One region of the Burkholderia thailandensis E264 genome, then DNA from elsewhere that is predicted to be linked to it. Evidence: predicted binding sites of a transcription regulator. Region 1 holds the regulator's gene; each other region holds the start of a gene.
The links. The regulator sigma-54, encoded in region 1, starts transcription at its own class of promoters, with help from an activator protein. The targets are predictions, from matches to a motif close to TGGCANGNAANCTGCTTT.

Region 1 (7,160 bases):
GTCGTCGGCGACAAGCCCGTGGCCGCGGCTGATCAGCTCGAGGCCGAGCTCGCTCTTGCCGAGGCCCGAATCGCCCGTCAGCAGCACGCCCATGCCGAGGATGTCGAGGAACACGCCGTGCAGCGTCGCGCGCGGCGCGAGGATGCGCGACATGTACAGGCGCAGGCTGTCGATCACAGCGGCGGCCGACATCGGCGTCGTGAACAGCGGCGTCGACGAGCGCGTGCAGCGCAGGACGAGCTCGGGCGGCGCGGCGGCGCCGCCCGCGACGACGAGAAACGGCGGCTCGAGCGCGATCAGTTCGGCCATGTGGCGCGAGCGGTCTTCGTCGGTCTGGCGCTGGTAGTAGTCGATTTCGGCTTCGCCGAGCACCTGGATCCGGTTCGGGTGGATCAGGTTCAGGTGGCCGACGAGGTCGGCGCTCGACGTCGCGTTCGCGACCGTATCGGCGGAAAAACCGCGTTCCCAGCCTTCATGCCCCGTCAGCCAGCTGAGCTTCAGCATGGCTGCGTTGTCGTCGAAGATGCTCTGGGCGTTGATGCTGGACGTATCCATGAGTCCGTCACTCCAAGGAGCCGGCGCCCTGACGCTGCAACGGCGGTTGCGGCGCCGGCCCGGCGGCGGGCGGCTCGGCTCGGCGGCGCGGGCCGCGACGCAATGGGGAACGAACCGCCCCGATCAGCTTAAGGTTGCCACTGAGTCAGGAGTCGATGCAACTCGTCGCGATCCGGCTCGGTATGCAGGCGCTCGCGCGTGTCGCGATCGGACAGCAACTGGGCGATTTCGGAAAGGATTTCGAGGTGCGCCTGCGTCGCCTGCTCGGGCACGAGCAGGAAGATCAGCAGCGACACGGGCTGGCCGTCCGGCGCCTCGAACGGGATCGGCTCGGCGAGCCGCACGAATGCGGCGAGCGGGTGCTTGAGTCCCTTGATCCGGCCATGCGGAATGGCAACGCCTTCGCCGAGGCCCGTCGAACCGAGACGCTCGCGTGCGAACAGATTGTCGGTGACGGTGCTGCGGGCGATGCCGTTCTGATTCTCGAAGATCAGGCCGGCTTGTTCGAAGACGCGTTTCTTGCTGGTGACGGAGAGGCCGATGACGACGTTCTCCAAAGGCAGGATTTTGGCTAGGCGATTCATGTTGGCAGGCGTAGGGGCGGCCTGGGGTCTCCTCGCGGCGGACTGATTTTCCATGTCGGTCAAAAAGGACGGCGTTAGGCGACGGAAACCTGTGAAGCGCGGCAAACCGGCTCGTCGCCCCCGATAATAACCGAAACATTATAGAGCACTGCAGACGGCGCCGCGCACCGCGACAACTGTCGGGAATCGCGCGGCGCGCGGCGCATCCGCGTCGCGCCGAGGCGATTTGCACAATAAAAAACCGCCCGTCGAGGCGGGCGGTTCGGCTGGCGCTGTCGCGCCGCGATCATTGCGGCGGAAGTTCGATCTGTTCGGCGGTCTGCTGATGCTTGATCGGCTCGTGCGCGTGCGTCTGCAGACGCTCCATGTGCTTGACCACCTGGCGGTCGAGCTTGTCGATCAGCAGGTCGATCGCCGCGTACAAATCGCCGTTCGCGCTTTCGACGAAGATATCCTTACCCTTCAGATGCAGCGTGATTTCCGCCTTTTGCCGCTTGTCCTTCTCTTTGTGATTGTCGACCGTGAGGATCACAGCGCCATCGATGACCTGATCGCTATGGCGTAGCACCCTGTCGAGCTTGGTGATCACGTATTCGCGGATAGCAGGCGTGACTTCGAGATGGTGTCCACTGATCTTCAGGTTCATAGTGCTTCTCCAAGCTAATGACCACCTTCCGCATAGAGGCGGCATGCCTGCCGATTTCGTTGCCGATGCTCGCGGTGAGCGGGCATCGGTCGGCCGGCTTTGCCGTCGACGATGCGGCGGCCGGAAAACGCCCGCCGCGTGGCGACGGGCTACAGAGACTTGCGCAGATTCACCGCCGGGATCTTGAGGGCTTCGCGATATTTGGCAACCGTGCGGCGCGCGACCACGAACCCTTGTTCCGCTAGCAGCTCGGCTATGCGACTGTCCGAAAGAGGGGATTTGGGGTCTTCGGCTCCTATCAGTTGTTTGATGAGGGCGCGGATCGCTGTCGACGACGCGGCACCTCCGGTGTCTGTCGATACGTGCGACCCGAAGAAGTACTTAAATTCAAGTGTGCCGAACGGAGTCAGCATGTACTTGCCGGTTGTCACACGGGAGACAGTCGACTCGTGTAGGCCCAGCGTATCAGCTATTTCCCGCAAAACCAAGGGGCGCATCGCAATTTCGCCGTGCGCGAAGAAATTCTTCTGACGTTCGACAATCGCCTGCGCGACCCGCAGGATCGTCTCGAACCGCTGCTGAATATTCTTGATCAGCCAGCGCGCTTCCTGAAGCTGCTGCTTCAGCGATCCCGCGCTCGGATCGCCCCGGCTGTTGCGCAGGATGTTCGCGTAAAGATGGTTGATACGCAGCTTCGGCACCACTTCCGGATTGAGTTCCGCCTGCCAGCTCTGGCCGGCCTTCTTCACGATGATGTCGGGCACCACGTAATCGGCTTCGGCCTTGCCGTACGCCGCGCCGGGAAACGGCTCGAGCGAGCGGATCAGCGCGTGCGCGTCGCGCAGCTCGTCGTCGGTCGCCTTCAGTTGCTTGCGCAGGCGCGTGAAATCGCGCGCGGCAAGCAGTTCGAGATGCTGCGACACGATATCGAGCGCGAGCGTGCGCGTCGGGGACGGATCCAGCCGCAGCAACTGCAGCTTCAGGCATTCGGACGCGGACCGCGCGCCGACGCCCGCCGGATCGAAGCTGTGCACGAGCGCGAGCGCCGCGTTCAGTTCGTCGACGTCGACTTCGAGCTCCGCCGGCAGATCGGCGAGCACTTCGTCGAGCGACGCGCTCAGGTAGCCGTCGTCGTCGAGCGATTCGATCAGGAACGTGACGAGCGCGCGATCGCGCGGGCTCGCCTGCGTGACGCGCAACTGCGCCATCAGATGATCGCGCAGCGACGTCGAGGTTTCGTGGATCTGCATCGGCGGCAGATCGTCGTCGTCGGATGCGGCGGGGGAGCGGCCGAAGTCGTCGAGATTCCACTGGCTCGCGTCGCCGCCGTCGGCCGAATAGCCGTCGTATTCGTCGACGCCGGCGGTTTCGTCGCGCTCGGTGCGCTCATTCGTCGCAGTCGTGCCGTTCGACGCGCCGGACATCGGCTCGGGCGAGGACGACGCGGGCGTCTGCGCGATCACCGAGCCGTCGGCCGCGACGCGCAGGGGGCTCGCGATCCAGTCGTCGTCGTTCTCGAGCAGCGGGTTCTGCGCGATCGCCGTTGCGACTTCCTGCTGCAGTTCGAGCGTCGACAACTGCAGCAGCCGGATCGATTGCTGAAGCTGGGGCGTGAGCGCGAGATGCTGCGACAGGCGAAGTTGGAGACTGGCTTTCATGGCAAAAGGGAAGTCATACCGGAAGTTTGCCACGAGGGCGGCGCGTTGAGGCATTCGGGATGACGCTCGGCGCGCGGGGCGCGCACGCGCGGCGCGAACCGGGCGTGCGGTGAGGCGGCGCGGATCGCGCCGGGGAAAGGAGGCGGCGGCGGGATCGTGTCCCGCGCCGCCTACATGCGGAAGTGCTCGCCGAGGTAGACGCGCCGCACGCTTTCGTTTTCGATGATTTCCTTCGGCGCGCCGGATGCGAGCACCGAGCCGTCGCTGATGATGTAAGCGTGATCGCAGATGCCGAGCGTCTCGCGCACGTTGTGATCGGTGATCAGCACGCCGATGTTGCGCTGCTTCAGGAATTTCACGATCTTCTGGATTTCGAGCACCGCGATCGGATCGACGCCCGCGAACGGCTCGTCGAGCAGGATGAAGCTCGGGTTGCTCGCGAGCGCGCGCGCGATCTCGACGCGGCGGCGTTCGCCGCCCGACAGCGACAGCGCCGGGTTCTCGCGCAGGTGCGCGATCTGCAGCTCCTCGAGGAGCGCCTCCGTGCGCGCGCCGATCTCGCTCTTCGCCAGCCGCTTGCCGTTGTCGTCGTGCTGCAGCTCGAGCACCGCGCGCACATTCTGCTCGACGGTCAGCTTGCGGAACACCGACGCTTCCTGCGGCAGGTACGACAGGCCGAGCGACGCGCGCTTGTGGATCGGCATCAGGCTGATCGGGCTGCCGTTCAGCGAGATGTCGCCCGCGTCGAGCGGCACGAGGCCGACGATCATGTAGAACGACGTCGTCTTGCCCGCGCCGTTCGGACCGAGCAGGCCGACGACCTCGCCGCTTTTCACGTCGAGCGACACGTCCTTGACGACGGTGCGCGAGCCATAGCGCTTCTTCAGGTTGCGCACGACGAGCGAGCTCGACGTGCCGGCCGGTTGGCGATTGGGGAGCGCGTTCACGGGTTCGGGGCTCCCTGAATGTTGTTCGACGGCGCGAGCTGCGCGGGGCTGCCGGACAGCGGCGCCGGGCCGCCGTTCTTCGGCGTGAGCATCGCGCGCACGCGGCCGCCCGGATTGCCCGGGCCGGCGACGTCCTTGCCGCCGCGCGCCGTGTAGAAGTCGCGCTGGCCGTCGTACGTGATCACGCTGCCGTGGACCGTGTCGGCCACGGTCGACTGGCCCTGCAGGCGGCGCACCGTCGCGTTCGTCGTGAGGGTGGTCAGATCCTGCTTGCCGTCGTAGTCGATGCGCTCGGCATCGCCGTCGATGTATTCGTCGAGGCCTTCGCGCTTCTGGCGGAACGACGCGTGTTTCTTGCCGGAGGCCGTCGCCGTCGCGTACTGGTAGCCCTGCGGGTCCTGGCGCACTTCGACGCGATCGCCCTTGATCAGGATCGTGCCCTTCGTGATGACGACGTTGCCCGTCGCGACCGTGACCTGCTTCAGGTCGTCATAGGTCAGGTTGTCCGCCTCGACGTTGATCGGCTTGTCGCGATCGGCCTTTTCGGCGTGAGCTGCGGGCGCGACGCCCGCGAGCGGCGCCGCGACGAGCGCCGCCGCGACCATCGCGCGCACGGCGCGGCGTGCGCCGCTCGGAAATAAACAGGGGAACGATTCGTTCATGCAGTCCCGCGTGGTGAGTTACTTGGGTTGGCCAGCAGCGCCGCCGGACGTGTCGGAAGCGGCGATCGTGCCGCGCACGTTGCCGTAAAGTTCGATGACCCGGGTGACGTTGTTGTACTTCATCCCGGCGGCGGCGTTCGCGATCGACAGGCCGCGCTGAAGTTTAACCGGCTTTTCGGTCTCGATCACATCGTCATTGACCAGCACCCGGAAATGCTGGGAATCCGCCTGCATCGGCGGGTCGCCCGCGCCCGCCGCGCGCAGGATCCGCGCATCGTCATACAAATCGACGATCGACACGTCGCCGTTCACGGTGCCGCGTTTCGCGGTGGCCGTCACGGTCGGCTTGCCGGGCTGGAAGGCGCGCAGCGCCGGCTGCGTCAGATCGCTCGTCTCGTCATCCTCGTAGTGGACGAGGCCCGCGGCCGTCAGCCGGTACTGGGTCGAGCCCGTCTGGTCGAGCTCGGTGACGGAGAAATTGTCCGCGAAGTAGTCGGGCGTGTGCGATTTCGGCCGCACGAGCGCCTCGCCGGGCGGCGGCAGCGTCGCCTGCAGCAGCCAGTACGTGCCGCCCGCGAGCGCCGCCATCGCGGCGAGCGGGATCATCGAGGTCAACCGGAATTTGCCGTCCATCCGCTCAGGCTCCGCAGGCGGCCGCGAGCAGCGCGTCGTAGCGGCGCTGCGCGCGCAGGATCGCGTCGCACACTTCGCGCACCGCGCCCTGGCCGCCGCGGGCCTCGGCGACCCAGTGCGCGCGCGCGATCACGTCCGGATGCGCGTTCGCCGGCGCGGCCGCGAAGCCGCAACGCAGCATCACCGCGAGATCGGGCCAGTCGTCGCCCATGTAGCCGCACTCGCCGGGCTCGAGGCCGAGCGTGCGCAGCAGCTCGCCGAACACGGCGAGCTTGTTCTCGGCGCCCTGGTGCAGGTGCGCGACGCGCATTTCCTTCGCGCGCGCGGCGACCGCTTCCGAGCGGCGGCCGGTGATGATCGCGGTCGCGATGCCCGCTTCGCCGAGGAGCTTCACGCCGTGGCCGTCGAGCGTGTTGAACGACTTCATCGCGTCGCCCGCCGCGGTGAAATGGAGGCCGCCGTCGGTCAGCACGCCGTCGACGTCGAAAATCATCAGCTTTACGCGGCTCGCGCGCTCGGCCGCCGTGACAGGGGACGCGGACATCAAATCACCTTCTTCGAGAACAGATCGTGCATGTTGAGCGCGCCGATCAGCGCGCCATGCTCGTCGACGACGAGCATCTGGTTGATCCGGTGGCGCTCCATCAGTTCCACCGCCTCGACGGCGAGATGATCCGGCGCGATCGTGCGCGGATTGCGCGTCATCACGTCGACGATCGGCAGCCGGCGGAAATCGCCGTCGCGCTCGAGCACGCGGCGCAGGTCGCCGTCGGTGAAGATGCCGGCCACGCGGCCCGCGTCGTCGACGACGGCCGTCATGCCCATGCGCTTCGCTGTGATCTGGAAGAGGGCGTCGGAGAGCGTCGCGCCGAGCGGCACGGCGGGCACTTCGTCGCCCGTGCGCATCACGTCGCGCACGTACGTGAGCAGGCGCCGGCCGAGCGCGCCGCCGGGGTGCGAGCGCGCGAAATCGTCGGAGCCGAAGCCGCGCGCGTCGAGCACCGCGACGGCGAGCGCGTCGCCGAGCGCGAGCGCGGCCGTCGTGCTCGCCGTCGGCGCGAGGTTCAGCGGGCAGGCTTCCTTCGCGACGCCCGCGTTCAGATGGACGTCGGACAGCGTCGCGAGGCTCGACGCCGGGCGGCCCGTCATCGCGATCAGCTTCGCGCCGAGCCGCTTGATGAGCGGCAGGATCGCGACGAGCTCTTCCGATTCGCCGGAGTTCGAGATCGCGACGAACACGTCGTCCTTCGTGACCATGCCGAGGTCGCCGTGGCTGGCTTCGGCCGGATGAACGAAAAACGCGGGGGTGCCGGTGCTGGCGAGCGTCGCGGCGATCTTGCGGGCGATGTGCCCCGATTTGCCGATGCCGGACACGACGACGCGTCCGCGGCACTCCAAGAGCAGCCCGACCGCGGCGACGAACTCGCCGTCGAGCTGGTCGGCGAGCGCGCGCACGGCACTCGCCTCGATGTCGA
Region 2 (7,160 bases), 1.4 Mb from region 1:
CGACACCGCGCTGCCGCCGAGCGAGCCGGTCGGCAGCGCGCCGCCGCCGACGCTCGACAGCAGGCCGCTCAGCGGGCTGCCGAGCGTCGAGCCCGAGCTCGTCGAGCCGCTCGCGACCGTCGCCGTCGAGCCGCCGACGAGGCTCGTGATGAGGCCCGGGATCGGCGCCGCGCCGTTCGGTGCGGCCGGATTCACGAGGCCGCCCGCGTTCGTCACGGTGTTGCCGACCGCCGACACGAGCTGGCCGACGTCGCCGACGAGCGGCTGCGACGGCGAGGTGCCCGCGATCTGCTTGCCGGCCGAGCTGATCGCGCCGCCGACTTGCTGCAGCAGGCCCGATACCGGCTGGCCGACGCCCGTCGTCGTGCCGACCGTCTGCGTGACCTGGCCCGCCGTGATGACGAGCGGCGTGACCGCCGAGCTGATCGGCTGCGTGATTTGCTGAACGGGTCCCGTCGACAGCGCGTTGCCGAGCATCGTGCCGGCCGCGTTCACGCCGTTCGCCGCCGTCGCGAGCGCACCCGCCACCGGCGTCGTGACGGGCGAGAGCGGGGCGAGCGGGCCCGTGCCGAGCGCCTGCACCGTTTGGCTGAGGCCCTGCACGGTGTTGCTCGCGGCGCTCACGACGTTGCCGAGGCCAGCGACCGTCGTGCCGACCGGATTCTGTGTCGAGCCGATCTGGCCGAGGCCGTTGCTGAGCGCGTTCGCCGCGGCGTCGACGATGCCGCCCGTGCTGCCGACCGTCGCGCCCACGCCTTGCGTGACGCCGCTGCCGAGGCCCGGCACGCTCGTCGAGCCGATCGTGTTGCCGATATCGGTCGCGGTCTTGCCGAGCGTGTTGACGACGCCCGACGTGCCTGCCGTGCCGCTGGTGCCGCTCGTGCCACTGGTGCCGCTCGTGCCGCTGGTCCCGCTGGTGCTGCCGCCGCCGGCGGACGGCGGCGCGGTGACGTCGCTGCCGCCGCACGCGGCGAGCACGCACGCGGTCGCGAGCGCGGTGAGCGGAACGCGCCAAGCCGCGAGCGCGAACGACGGGACGAAACGTTGCTGGTTCATGATGCTGCTCCTCGCTGTCTTCTCTGATGCTGCTGGATGGGCGCGGGCCCTTCTACTTCTTGATGCCGCCGAGCAGGCCGCCGACGAGCGACGTGACGGGCGACAGCAGGTTGGTCGAGCCGCTCGTGCCGCTGCTCGTGCCGGTCAGCGGTGCGGTGAGGCTTGCGACCGGGTTCGTCGCGCTCGTCGTCGTGCTCGTCGCCGGTGCGGCCGTCGCGCCGCCGAGCGCGCCCGTCGCGGTCGAGACGAGGTTCGTGACGGGGGCGAGCGGGCTCGTCGCCGCCGCGCCGCCGGTGGCGCCCGAGAGCGCGCCGGTGAGGGTCGACACGAGGCCCGTGACCGGAGCGAGCGGGCTGCTGCCGCCGCCCGCGCTGCCCGCGGCGCTCGTGAGCGCGCCCGTGACCGTCGACACGATGTTCGTGAGCGGCGCGAGCGGCGAGCTCGAACCGGCGCTGCCCGCGGCGCCCGAGAGCGCGCCCGTGACCGTCGATACGACGTTCGTGAGCGGTGCGAGCGGGGTGCCCGACGTCGCGCCGCCGACGCCGCTCAGCGTGCCCGTCAGGCCGCCGACGGCGGCCGTGATCGGCGCGAGCGGATTCGTCGAGCCGGTGCCGCCCGTCAGCAGGCCGCCGACCGAGCTGATCGTGTTGCCGGTTGCCGAGACCGTCTGGCCGAGGCCCGTCGTGACCGGGTTGTTGCCCGTCTTCGCGATCAGCGCGCCAGCCTGGTTCAGGCCGCCGCCGATCGTGCCGAGCAGCGTGTTGACGGGCGCGCCGAGGCCCGTCACGTTGCCGACCGTCTGCGTCGTGCCCGCGACCATCGACGTGATCGGCGTGATCGCCGAGCTGACCGTCTGCGTCAGTTGCTGGACGGGGCCCGTCGACAGCGCGGTGGTGAGCGTCGTGCCGCCCGCGGTGATCGTGTTGCCGAGCGTGCTGACCGCGCCGCCGAGCGGCGACGTGAGCGGCGACAGCGGCGCGAGCGGGCCGGTGCCGAGGCTCGTCACGAGGTTGCCCGTCTGCGTGACGGCGCCGCCGAGCTGGCTGACCACGCCGCCCGTGCTCGCGACGGTCGTGCCGATCGGGTTGGTCGACGAGCCGAGCTGGCCGATGCCGCTCGTCACGCCCGAGCCGAGCGCGCTGACCGCGCCGCCGAGGCTCTGGACGACGCCGCCGATCGCCTGCGTCGTCTGCGGATTCACGCCCGGCAGCGTCTGGCTGCCGACGACAGTGCCGAGGCCCGATACGGTCGAGCCCGCGCCGCTGATGATGCCGCCCGTGTTGCCGGCAACCGTGCCGAGCGCGTTGATGCTCGACGTGGTCGACGTCCCGCCGGAGGTCGAGCCGCCGCCCGACGTGGAGCCGCCGCCGGAGGTGGAGCCGCCGCCGGAGGTGGAGCCGCCGCCGCCCGACAGGCCGCCCGTCGAGCCGGAGCCGCCGGTGCCGCCCGAACCCGAGCCGCTCGTGCCGCCCGAGCCGCCCGAGCCGGAACCGCCGTCACCGGTCGTGGAAATCGCGTTGCCGCCGCCGGAGCCCGAGCCGTCGAGCCCCTTGCTGATCGTGCCGGAGCCGCCGCACGCGGAGAGGGAGAGCATGGCTGCCACGGTGGCCGCGATCAAAGTCGTCCGGAGCGTGCCATGGGAAATCGTGTTGATGTTCATCATCGTCCTCGCATTGGTGTGTTGTCTGTTGATTGATTTGCTGCGCTTGCGGACGATTACTCTGCAACTGGCGTGCCATTTCGCTGGACGGTCTTTTCGGTGCGTGCGGGGAGATTCTGCAAACCCTTGCCGGTAAAGGGTCGCGACGGGATGGGATGACGGAGGGGCGGCGGCGGAGTACGTGCGGTGAGGGCTGGTTTTTATGCGTTCGTAACGTAACGCGGCGTGCCGCGCGTTACGCGCGCGGCGTAACGCGCGGCAAAAACCAGGCGCGCGCCGTCGATATTTGAACCGTCCGTTTTACTGATGGATTAGGTATGTAGATCTAACCTATCGTAAGTCCTTATGTGTAAGGCCTACCGACAGGTCGTAAAAATAAGCGTGCGCACGGTCATAATGTCTGAGCAAAACTGACGAAAATGTGGAACAAAAAAAGGTTCGGATATAAGATGCGCTCATGCGCTATTTGTACGACCTAGTACATCAGGGAATACGAGGAGGACGCCGCCGACATGAATGTTAACTTGTATCAAATTGTTAGAAACTCTTGAAAAAAGAGTTATAACGAAATCGCCCGAGCCGGAGTAATTAAAGCCGGACTGGCGGGGCAAGGTCGGCCGATAGCGAAAAGCAAGGCCAATGAAGACTCAAGGCACGAGGATCAACATGAAACAACTGATGCATCGCTTCTTCAAGGAAGAGGCCGGGGTAACCGCGATCGAATACGGGTTGATCGCAGGTCTTATCGCGGTGGCTATCGCGACGACGGTCGGCACGGTCGGTACCGATCTCAGCTCGCTGTTCAGCACGATCGCCAGCAAATTGCCGGCGGCCTGACTTTCACATCCAATTACGCATGACCACGAATTGCGGATTGCCTCGGCAGTCCGCAAGCGTCGCTGGGCGGCTGGGGCTGAAATGATTCATCTATTCAGTATTGGATTCTTTTTCGCCTGGGCTGCGGCTGTTGCAATTGCTGATTGTCGCGATCGCCGTATTCCCAACGAATTGGTGCTCGCCGGTCTCGCCGCCGTTATCATTTTTACAGTCTGCCGACAAAATCCATTCGAAACGACATTGGTCGGCGCATTGATCGGCGGCGCAGTTGGTCTCGTTTCCCTTTTCCCGTTTTTCGCGCTGCGCTTGATGGGCGCCGCCGACGTGAAGGTATTCGCGGTGCTCGGCGCGTGGTGCGGGCTGCCGGCGTTGCCGCGGCTATGGATCGTCGCGAGCGTCGCGGCGGGTATCCACGCGCTCGGGCTGCTGCTCCTGACACGCACGCCGCTCGGCTCGCTCGGGCGCAACGGCGCGCCCGCGTTCGCGCTCGGCGCGCGCCGCTCCGCGCCTTATGCGGCGTTTCTCGTCGCGCCCGCCGCCGCGTGGCTCGCCTATCTGATTCAGACCGGAGGCACGCGATGACGCACGCGCCCGGACGGTTCCGCTCGCCGCGCCGCCAGCGCGGCGCGACCGCGATCGAATTCGCGATCCTGTTTCCGATGTTCTTCCTGATCCTGTACGGGATCATTACGTACGGCATGATCTTCGCCGCGCAGCAGAGCCTGACGCTCGCCGCGACGGAGGGCGCGCGCGCCGCGCTCAACTATCAGGTCGCGCAGACCCAGTCGGCGGCGCTCGGCCTGCGCGCCGCGGCCGCGTGCACGGCCGCGAACAACCTGACGGGCTGGCTGTCGGGCGCGACGTGCTCGACTTCGTCGAATTACACATGTTCGTACGATTCGACGATGTACTGTATCCAGGTCACGGTCACGTATCCGTATGCGGCCAACCCGCTCGTGCCGGCGGTCGCGCTGTTCGACGCGGTGCTGCCGAACACGCTGACGAGCCAGGCGACGGTGCAGATCAATCCGACGAACATCATATGAAACGCACGATCGACTAGGCCGGGCCGACTCGCCGCGCCGCCGTTTTTCTCCAACGTTTTTCCTTGCCGCTGCACTGATAACAATCATGGCCAATCATCTGATCAAGATCATCGCGGGGTTGCTGATCGGGATCGCGATCCTGCTCGGCATTTACGCGTGGCTGCTCGGGCGCAAGCCGGCGCCCGTCGCGCCGGGCGCCGCGCCCGCCGTCGCGACGGCGTTGGTGCCCGTCGTCGTCGCGACGCGCGCGCTGCCCGCCGGGCAGCCGATTCCCGCCGATGCGCTGAAAGTGCAGCAGACGCCGGCGCCCATCGCCGGCGCCTTCCCTAATCCAACCCTCGTCACGGGCCGCATCCCGGCGAACGACATCGTCGCGCAGGCTCCGGTGCTCGAGAGCGAGCTGATGTCCGGCCTCGCCGACCAGATCGCGCCCGGCGAGCGCGCGGTCGCGATCAAGGTCGACGACACGAACGCGGTGGGCAACCGGCTGCGTCCCGGAAACTTCGTCGACGTGTTCGTGAACCTGAAGCGCGAAAGCGGCTTCGGCGCGACCGGCTCGGAAATCTCGCAAACGCAGGCGCGGCTGCTGTTGTCGCGGGTGCGCGTGCTGTCGTTCGGCGACGCGACGGCCGATCGCGACGGCACGCCGGGCCCGACGGGCGCGGGCGCGCGCACCGCGGTGCTCGCCGTGCCGACCGCGCAGGTCGACGCGCTGACGCTCGCCGAAGCGAGCGGGCGGCTCGTGCTCGCGCTGCGCAGCCCGCGCGACGACGACGTGGCCACGCGCACGGTCGCGATGCGCGCTTCGGGCGCCGGCGGGCCGTCGAATGAGGCGGCGACGGGACTCGTGCTGGGCGAACTGTCGGGCAGCGGCGGCGCGCCCGCGCAAGTGCCGCGCGCGGCGCCCGCGAGGGTGGCGACGGCGTCGGCCGCGCCGCGTGCGGGCGGCAGCATCGAAGTGATCCGGGGTGGGCGGGCCGAGACGCTCGCCTATTGATCGACATAGCGGTTTCGAACAGTGACGGCAGGGAGATGGCCGGCTCGCGCCGGTCTCCGACACGATGAAAAATAAACTGATTGCATGGGCGGTGGCGTTTGGCGTGTTGCTGTCGTTCGCCGCGCGCGCGGCCGAGATGGGGACGATCGAGCTCGCGACGGGCGCGCAGCGGCAGATCGCCGTCGGGCGCGGCGTGCAGCGGGTCGCGATAGGCGATCCGAGCGTCGCCGACGTGGTCGTCATCAAGGGCGGGCGCGGCGGCGTGCTGCTCGTCGCGAAGGCGGCCGGCTCGACGAACCTGATGGTGTGGGAGCGCGGCCGCGACGAGCCCTCGGTCTATACGGTCAACGTCGCGAGCGGCGCGGCGCGCGCGCTGCTCGACGGCGGCTCGCCGAGCGTGAAGGCGTACAACGGCACGGCGGTCGTGTCCGGCTCGGCCGCGACGCTCGACGCGCATGCGCGCGCGCTCGCCGTCGGCAAGGGGATGGCGGGCAAGGACGGCGGCGTCGTCGACGCGTCGACAGTCGGCGGCAAGAACGTCGTGCAGGTGGACGTGCGCGTCGTCGAGTTCAGCCGCTCGGTGCTCAAGCAGGCGGGCCTGAATTTCTTCAAGCAGAGCAACGGCTTCACGTTCGGCTCGTTCGCGCCCGCCGGCCTCGCGTCGGTGACGGGCGGCGGCACGTCGTCGATGTCGGTGTCGGCGAACATTCCGATCGCGTCCGCGTTCAATCTCGTCGTCGGTTCCGCGACGCGCGGCCTGTTCGCCGATCTGTCGATCCTCGAGGCGAACAACCTCGCGCGCGTGCTCGCGCAGCCGACGCTCGTCGCGCTGTCCGGGCAGAGCGCGAGCTTCCTCGCGGGCGGCGAGATTCCGGTGCCGGTGCCGCAGTCGCTCGGCACGATCTCGATCGACTGGAAGCCGTACGGCGTGGGCCTCACGCTGACGCCGACCGTGCTGAGCCCGCGCCGGATCGCGCTGAAGGTCGCGCCGGAATCGAGCCAGCTCGACTTCGTCCATTCGATCACGATCAACGGCGTGACGGTGCCCGCGCTCACGACGCGCCGCGCGGACACGACGGTCGAGCTGGGCGATGGGGAGAGCTTCGTGATCGGCGGGCTGATCGACCGCGAGACGACCTCGAACGTCGACAAGGTGCCGTTCCTCGGCGATCTGCCGATCATCGGCACGTTTTTCAAGCACCTCAGTTATCAGCAGAACGACAAGGAACTCGTGATCATCGTGACGCCGCATCTCGTCGCGCCGATCGCGAAGAACGCGTCGCTGCCCGCGACGCCCGGCGAGTTGTCCGAGCAGCGCGACGGGCCGGTGTGGCGGTCGTATCTCGGCGGCGTGCTGTCGCCGGACGCGGGGCCGGGGTTCTCGAAATGAGCGCGCGAGGCCACGACGGCGCACGCGCGAGCGCCGCGACGCGGCGCGCAACCGGAATGCATCAATATGAACGCGAGAACATTATCCTTGGCTGAGCCCGCCGTCACCGACTACTTCGTCTGCGCGTCGCCTCACGGCGAGCATGTGCGATGGCTCGCGCAGACGCTCGTTTCG
Region 3 (7,160 bases), on a different replicon from region 1:
CTCGCCCGCGCGCGCCGCCTCGACGGCCGCGTTCAGCGCGAGGATGTTGGTCTGGAACGCGATGCCGTCGATCACCGCGATGATCTCGGCGACCTTGCCCGAGCTGTCCGCGATGCCGCGCATCGTGCCGACGACCTCACGCATCACGTCGCCGCCGCGCGTGGCCGTCGTCGACGCGTTTGCGGCAACCGCGCACGCATGCTGCGCATGCTCGGCGTTGCGGCGCACGGTCGACGTGAGCTCGTCCATGCTCGCCGCCGTTTGCTCGAGCGACGCCGCCTGTTCCTCGGTGCGCGACGACAGATCGAGATTGCCCGACGCGATCTGCGCGCTCGCGGTTGCGACGCCGTCGGCGTTGTGCCGCACGTCGCGCACGACGTGCGACAGGCTCGCCTGCATGTCCTTCAGCGCGGCGAGCAGCTCGGCGATTTCGTCGTCGCCGCGCGCGTCGATCGGCGTCGACAGATCGCCCGTCGCGACCCGGCGCACGCACGCGAGCGCGCGCGCGAGCGGACGCGTGACGGTGCCGCTGAACCAGACGCCGCCGGCGAGCGCGAGCGCGAACACGACGAGCGTCGCGACGACGCTGAATGTCGTCGCGCGCGCGGCGTCGCGCGCGGCGTCGGCCGACACGCGCGCGCTGTCGGCGGCGATGTCCTGCGCGGCCTTCTCGAGCAGCTCGGCGGGCGCGCGATCGACGCCCGCGACTGCCTGGTCGCCCGCGTACGGTTCGAACCCCGATGCCTTGAATGCTTCGAATCCCTTACGATAGCCTTGCCCCATTTCCGCGTGCGCCGACGCGAACTGCTCGATCAGCCTGCGGCTCTCGCCGTCGGGCAGCTTCGATTCCAGCCCGGCGGCGAGCGTGTCGACGGTTTGCTCGCGTTGCTGGAACGCGCTCCAGTACTTGTCGAGTTTCGCCGGGTCCTTGCCGCGCAGCAGTGTGTCTTTCCATTCCTGCACCTGCAGCTTGAACGCGACGAGCGTCGCGGACACCATGCGCTCGTTCGCGACGTTCTGCCGGACTGTCGTGCCGTATATGTCGAGCGAGCGGTTGAGCGCATGGATGCCGTAGAACGCGCCGGAGGACGTGAGGACGAGCGCTGCCGCGAAGGCAAGGGGGATTTGGCGGCGAAGCTTCATCTGATTTCTGGAGTTGCGGGAGGGGGGACGCGGCGTCGCCATCTCGGCGATAGCTGGTTGTCGGCGTGATTGCCGGTTCCTTAAATCAGAGGAATGGCCGCGGTGCCGACGTGAGTCAGGAATGCGGAGAAGGGCGTGAGCGTGCGCTTCGTCGCCCGCGTCCGGATGCGCGATGTCGCGCGTGTTTCGCACGCGGCGAGCGGCGCATGGCGGACGGCGAGGCACGGCGCGGCGCGGCGCGAGCGGCGAGCGACGAGCGGAGCGGGACGCGTCGCGGCGGGTGAGCGGCGCGACGCATTCGCGACTTTCAAGTGGTCGAGCGCACGGCGCCGGAAATCGGAAATCAGGAACGGGAGGCGGGGCTCTGGGCATCGTCGCCGTGGTCGTTGCCGCCGCCACCACCGCCACCACCGCCGCGCGCTTTCCCTTCGCTCGCCGCGAGCTTGCGCCACAGCGTCGTCTTGCTGATGCCGAGCATCGCGCATGCGCGATCGCGATCGCCGCCGCATGCGTCGAGCGCGGCGCGGATCTCGTCGGCTTCCGCGCGCCGGCGGCGCTGCACGAGCGTCGGGCGCCGCGCATCGGCGTCGCGGCCGACATCGCCGCCCACATCGCCGCCATTCAGGTCGCCGCCGCGGCCTGCCGCGAACGCATCGAGCGCGAGCACCTCGGGCGCGATCGCGCGCAGCGTGTCGACGCTCACGGCCGCGTCGCCGCGCTCGGCTGCGTCGGCGAGCTCCACCGCAATCCGCTCGATCACATTCTGCAGCTCGCGCACGTTGCCGGGCCATCGATAGCGGATCAGCGCGGCGTTCGCGGCGTCGAGCGCGCGCGCCGCGTCGTGCGCGTCGCGCAGCCGCTCGGCGAGCCGCGGCTCGCGCCGTGCGGCCTGCGCGAGCAGCGTCGCGGCGAGCGCGGGAATGTCGGCCGCGCGCTCGCGCAGCGGCGGCAGCCCAATGTTCAGGATGTTCAGCCGGTAATACAGATCCGCGCGGAACGCGCCGGCCTCGACGGCCGCGAAGAGCGGCCGGTGCGTCGCCGCGACGACGCGGATGTCGATCGGAACCGGCTCGGTCGAGCCGACGCGCACGACCTCGCGCTCCTGCAGCACGCGCAGCAGCCGGCTTTGCAGCGACGGCGGCATCTCGCCGATTTCGTCGAGAAACAGCGTGCCGCGATGCGCGGCTTCGAAGAGCCCCGCCTTGCCGCCGCGCCGCGCGCCGGTGAACGCGCCTTCCTCGTAGCCGAACAGCTCGCTCTCGAGCAGCGATTCGGGAAACGCGCCGCAGTTGACCGCGACGAACGGATACTTGCGGCGCGCGGACAGCGCGTGCAGGCTCTGCGCGATCATCTCCTTGCCGGTGCCGCTCTCGCCGAGGATCAGCACGGTCGCGTCCGATTTCGCGTAGCGTCGCGCGAGATCGCGCGCGTGCGCGATCGCGGGCGTCGCGCCGACGATGTCGTCGAGCCGGTAGCGCGCGGTGAACTGCTGCGCGTGCTGATGCGAGCGCAGCGTGCGGTCGAGCCGCTCGACCGCGCGCGATTCCTGGAACGTCAACACGCTGCCGGGCGCGCCGCTGCTCGCGGCGAGCGGCCCGCGATGGACGACGTAGCGCACGCCGCGCACGGTCGCGAGCGTGTCGCCGTCGGCCGCGCGCAGCGTGCGCAGCTCGGGCGTCAGGTCGTCCAGCGCGCGGCCCACCGCGGCCGACGGCGACACGCCGAGCGCGAGCGCGAGCCGCTCGTTGATCGCCTCGACGCGGCCCTCGCGGTCGAGCGCGACGACGCCGTCGCGCAGATGCTGCAGCAGGTTGTCGAGGCGCTCGCGGCGCAGCGCTTCCGCGTGCGTCGCATGCGCGACCTCGAGCGCCGTGTTGACGGCCGCGCGCACCGACGCGTGCGAATAGACGAACACCGCGCCCATCCCGGCATTCGCCGCGAGATCGGTGACGAGCCCCGGCCCGACGACGGTCTCGATGCCTCGCTCGCGCATTTCGAGCACGCGCGTCTCGGCCTCCTGCGCGCTCTGGTACGACGCGAACACGACGTCGAGCCCATACGCGGCCGCGAAGCTGCGCACCTCGGGCGGCGTCTCGCCGTAGCTGACGAGCGCGATCCGGCGCGCGTCGCGCCGCGCGCGGGCGAGTGCGTGCATCACGTCGAAGCCGGTCGGGTTGACGAGCACGACGGGCACGCGCACGCGCGCCTTCAGATAGGTGCCGTTCGAGCCGGCGGCGACGATCGCGTCGGGGCGCTCGGCGCCCGCCGTCGCGAGCGCGGTGATCGCCTCCTCGTAGCCGCGCGCGATGATCCGCAGGTCGGCGCGCTCCTCGTATTCGTCGGCGATGTCGCGAAAGAGCGCGCGCAGCCGGCTGATGCCGACCGCCCAGACGCGCGGCCGCACGCCGGTTTCGGGTAGGGTGCTCATGCTGAGTGAAGGAACGCGGCGCGCGCCGCGTCGGGGCGATGACAGAAGATGAATTGCATTATCGCGCGTGGATTTCAATTTTGGAATTTCAATTTCCATATTGAAATCATCTGACCAGCGCACCGAGTCCGGAAAGCGCGCAGAATCAGCGGGTTAGCGGCCGCCGGCGCATCTGGCCCGGACCTTGCTATTTACCGGCATCTTTCAGGAGGAGTCGATGGGCAACCCACAACTGATCAGCGCCGGCGCGAAATTCCGCGCGGCGGTCGCGGCCGAGCAGCCGCTGCAGGTGGTCGGCGCGATCACCGCGTACGCCGCGAAAATGGCCGAGGCGGTCGGCTTCAAGGCGGTCTATCTGTCGGGCGGCGGCGTCGCCGCGAACTCGCTCGGCATTCCCGATCTCGGCATCAGCACGATGGACGACGTGCTTGTCGACGCGAACCGGATCACGAACGCGACGAACCTGCCGCTGCTCGTCGACATCGACACCGGCTGGGGCGGCGCGTTCAACATCGCGCGCACGATCCGCTCGTTCATCAAGGCGGGCGTGGGCGCCGTGCACCTCGAGGACCAGGTCGGCCAGAAGCGCTGCGGCCACCGTCCGGGCAAGGAATGCGTGCCGACGGGCGAGATGGTCGACCGGATCAAGGCGGCCGTCGACGCGCGCACCGACGAAACCTTCGTGATCATGGCGCGCACCGACGCCGCGGCGGCCGAGGGCATTGATTCGGCGATCGAGCGCGCGATCGCGTACGTCGAGGCGGGCGCCGACATGATTTTCCCCGAGGCGATGAAGACGCTCGACGACTATCGCCGCTTCAAGGAAGCGGTGAAGGTGCCGATCCTCGCGAACCTGACGGAGTTCGGCTCGACGCCGCTCTTCACGCTCGACGAGTTGAAGGGCGCGAACGTCGACATCGCGCTCTACTGCTGCGGCGCGTACCGCGCGATGAACAAGGCCGCGCTGAATTTCTACGAGACGGTGCGCCGCGACGGCACGCAAAAGGCCGCGGTGCCGACGATGCAGACGCGCGCGGAGCTGTACGAGTATCTCGGCTATTACGCTTACGAAGAGAAGCTGGACCAGCTCTTCAGCCAAGGCCGGAACTGAAGCACCGAAGCACGGATTCAAGGATTCGAACCCCAGGAGAGTATAAGGATGAGCGAGACGAAGGAAGCAGCAGCAACGGGCGCCGCGGGCGGTTTCAAGCCGAAGAAGTCGGTCGCGCTGTCGGGCGTCGCGGCGGGCAACACCGCGCTCTGCACGGTCGGCAAGACCGGCAACGATCTGCATTACCGCGGCTATGACATTCTCGATATCGCCGGCTCGAGCGAATTCGAGGAGATCGCGCACCTGCTCGTGCACGAGACGCTGCCGAACGTGACCGAGCTGGCCGCGTACAAGGCGAAGCTGCGCGCGATGCGCGGGCTGCCCGCGAACGTGAAGGCGGCGCTCGAATGGATTCCGGCGTCCGCGCATCCGATGGACGTGATGCGCACCGGCGTGTCGGTGCTCGGCACCGTGCTGCCCGAGAAGGACGACCACAACCTGCCGGGCGCGCGCGACATCGCGGACCGGCTGATGGCCTCGCTCGGCTCGATGCTGCTGTACTGGTATCACTACTCGCACAACGGCCGGCGCATCGAAACCGAAACCGACGACGACTCGATCGGCGGCCACTTCCTGCACCTGCTGCACGGCAAGGCGCCGTCGAAATCGTGGGTCGACGCGATGCATACGTCGCTGATCCTGTACGCGGAGCACGAGTTCAACGCATCGACGTTCACGGGCCGCGTGATCGCCGGCACGGGCTCGGACATGTATTCGTCGATCACGGGCGCGATCGGCGCGTTGCGCGGGCCGAAGCACGGCGGCGCGAACGAGGTCGCCTACGAGATCCAGAACCGCTACCGCACGCCCGACGAGGCGGAAGCCGACATCCGCCGCCGCGTCGAGAACAAGGAAGTCGTGATCGGCTTCGGCCACCCGGTCTACACGATCTCCGATCCGCGCAACAAGGTGATCAAGGAAGTCGCGCGCAAGCTGTCGAAGGAAGCGGGCGACCTGAAGCTCTTCAACATCGCCGAGCGGCTCGAATCGGTGATGTGGGAGATCAAGAAGATGTTCCCGAACCTCGACTGGTTCAGCGCGGTGTCGTACCACATGATGGGCGTGCCGACCGCGATGTTCACGCCGCTGTTCGTGATCGCGCGCACGTCCGGCTGGAGCGCGCACATCATCGAGCAGCGGGTGGACAACAAGATCATCCGCCCGAGCGCGAACTACACCGGGCCGGAAGACCTGAAGTTCGTGCCGATCGAGAAGCGCTGATCGGCGGCATCCGGCGGCCGGGCGTCGCGCCCGGCCGTTTCGCGACGATCGTTACCCAGTCTGTCCCCACGCAATGAACACTGCCAACCGCAAACCCCTGCCCGGCACGCCGCTCGATTACTTCGACGCGCGCGCCGCCGTCGACGCGATCCGCCCGGGCGCGTACGACACCCTGCCGTACACGTCGCGCGTGCTCGCCGAGAACCTCGTGCGCCGGTGCGACCCGGCGATCCTCGCCGATTCGCTGACGCAGCTCATCGAGCGCAAGCGCGAGCGCGATTTCCCGTGGTTCCCGGCGCGCGTCGTCTGCCACGACATCCTCGGCCAGACCGCGCTCGTCGATCTCGCGGGCCTGCGCGACGCGATCGCCGAACGCGGCGGCGATCCGGCGAAGGTGAATCCGGTCGTGCCGGTGCAACTGATCGTCGACCATTCGCTCGCCGTCGAATGCGGCGGCTTCGATCCGGACGCGTTCGCGAAGAACCGCGCGATCGAGGATCGCCGCAACGAGGATCGCTTCCACTTCATCGAGTGGACGAAGAAGGCGTTCGAGAACGTCGACGTGATCCCGCCCGGCAACGGCATCATGCACCAGATCAATCTGGAGAAGATGTCGCCCGTGATCCAGGCGCAGGACGGCGTCGCGTACCCGGACACCTGCGTCGGCACCGACAGCCACACGCCGCACGTCGACGCGCTCGGCGTGATCGCGATCGGCGTGGGCGGGCTGGAGGCGGAGAACGTGATGCTCGGCCGCGCGTCGTGGATGCGGCTGCCGGACATCGTCGGCGTCGAGCTGACCGGCAAGCGCCAGCCCGGCATCACCGCGACCGACGTCGTGCTCGCGCTCACCGAATTCCTGCGCAAGGAGAAGGTGGTCGGCGCGTATCTGGAATTTCGCGGCGAGGGCGCGAAGAGCCTCACGCTCGGCGATCGCGCGACGATCTCGAACATGGCCCCCGAATACGGCGCGACGGCCGCGATGTTCTTCATCGACGAGCAGACGATCGACTACCTGCGCTTGACGGGCCGCAGCGACGAGCAGGTGAAGCTCGTCGAGACGTACGCGAAGGCGGCGGGCCTGTGGGCCGACAGCCTCGCGAACGCGCAATACGAGCGCACGCTGACGTTCGATCTGTCGAGCGTCGTGCGCAACATGGCCGGCCCGTCGAATCCGCACCGGCGGCTGCCGACGTCGGACCTCGCCGCGCGCGGGATCGCCGGCAAGTGGGAAGAGAAGCCGGGCGAGATGCCCGA

Region 2: BTH_RS25195 (collagen-like triple helix repeat-containing protein) is a predicted target of sigma-54. The motif match lies at 2,777-2,794, and genes of this name have one in related genera.
Region 3: prpB (methylisocitrate lyase) is a predicted target of sigma-54. The motif match lies at 3,745-3,762, and genes of this name have one in related genera.

Annotation. Positions count from the first base shown of each region.
Region 1 covers NC_007651.1:536,308-543,467, forward strand. The annotation lists gene hprK (HPr(Ser) kinase/phosphatase) at 1-555, opposite strand, end outside; gene BTH_RS14650 (PTS sugar transporter subunit IIA) at 684-1,193, opposite strand; gene hpf (ribosome hibernation-promoting factor, HPF/YfiA family) at 1,426-1,785, opposite strand; gene BTH_RS14660 (RNA polymerase factor sigma-54) at 1,935-3,443, opposite strand; gene lptB (LPS export ABC transporter ATP-binding protein) at 3,614-4,390, opposite strand; gene lptA (lipopolysaccharide transport periplasmic protein LptA) at 4,387-5,052, opposite strand; gene lptC (LPS export ABC transporter periplasmic protein LptC) at 5,071-5,685, opposite strand; gene BTH_RS14680 (KdsC family phosphatase) at 5,690-6,229, opposite strand; gene kdsD (arabinose 5-phosphate isomerase KdsD) at 6,229-7,160, opposite strand, start outside.
Region 2 covers NC_007651.1:2,899,982-2,907,141, reverse strand. The annotation lists gene BTH_RS25200 (collagen-like triple helix repeat-containing protein) at 1-1,056, opposite strand, end outside; gene BTH_RS25195 (collagen-like triple helix repeat-containing protein) at 1,109-2,716, opposite strand; gene BTH_RS25185 (Flp family type IVb pilin) at 3,356-3,553, shown strand; gene BTH_RS25180 (A24 family peptidase) at 3,635-4,135, shown strand; gene BTH_RS25175 (TadE/TadG family type IV pilus assembly protein) at 4,132-4,599, shown strand; gene cpaB (Flp pilus assembly protein CpaB) at 4,685-5,596, shown strand; gene BTH_RS25165 (type II and III secretion system protein family protein) at 5,661-6,986, shown strand; gene BTH_RS25160 (fimbrial protein) at 7,053-7,160, shown strand, end outside.
Region 3 covers NC_007650.1:2,686,643-2,693,802, reverse strand. The annotation lists gene BTH_RS11225 (methyl-accepting chemotaxis protein) at 1-1,143, opposite strand, end outside; gene prpR (propionate catabolism operon regulatory protein PrpR) at 1,487-3,571, opposite strand; gene prpB (methylisocitrate lyase) at 3,789-4,682, shown strand; gene prpC (bifunctional 2-methylcitrate synthase/citrate synthase) at 4,731-5,903, shown strand; gene acnD (Fe/S-dependent 2-methylisocitrate dehydratase AcnD) at 5,977-7,160, shown strand, end outside.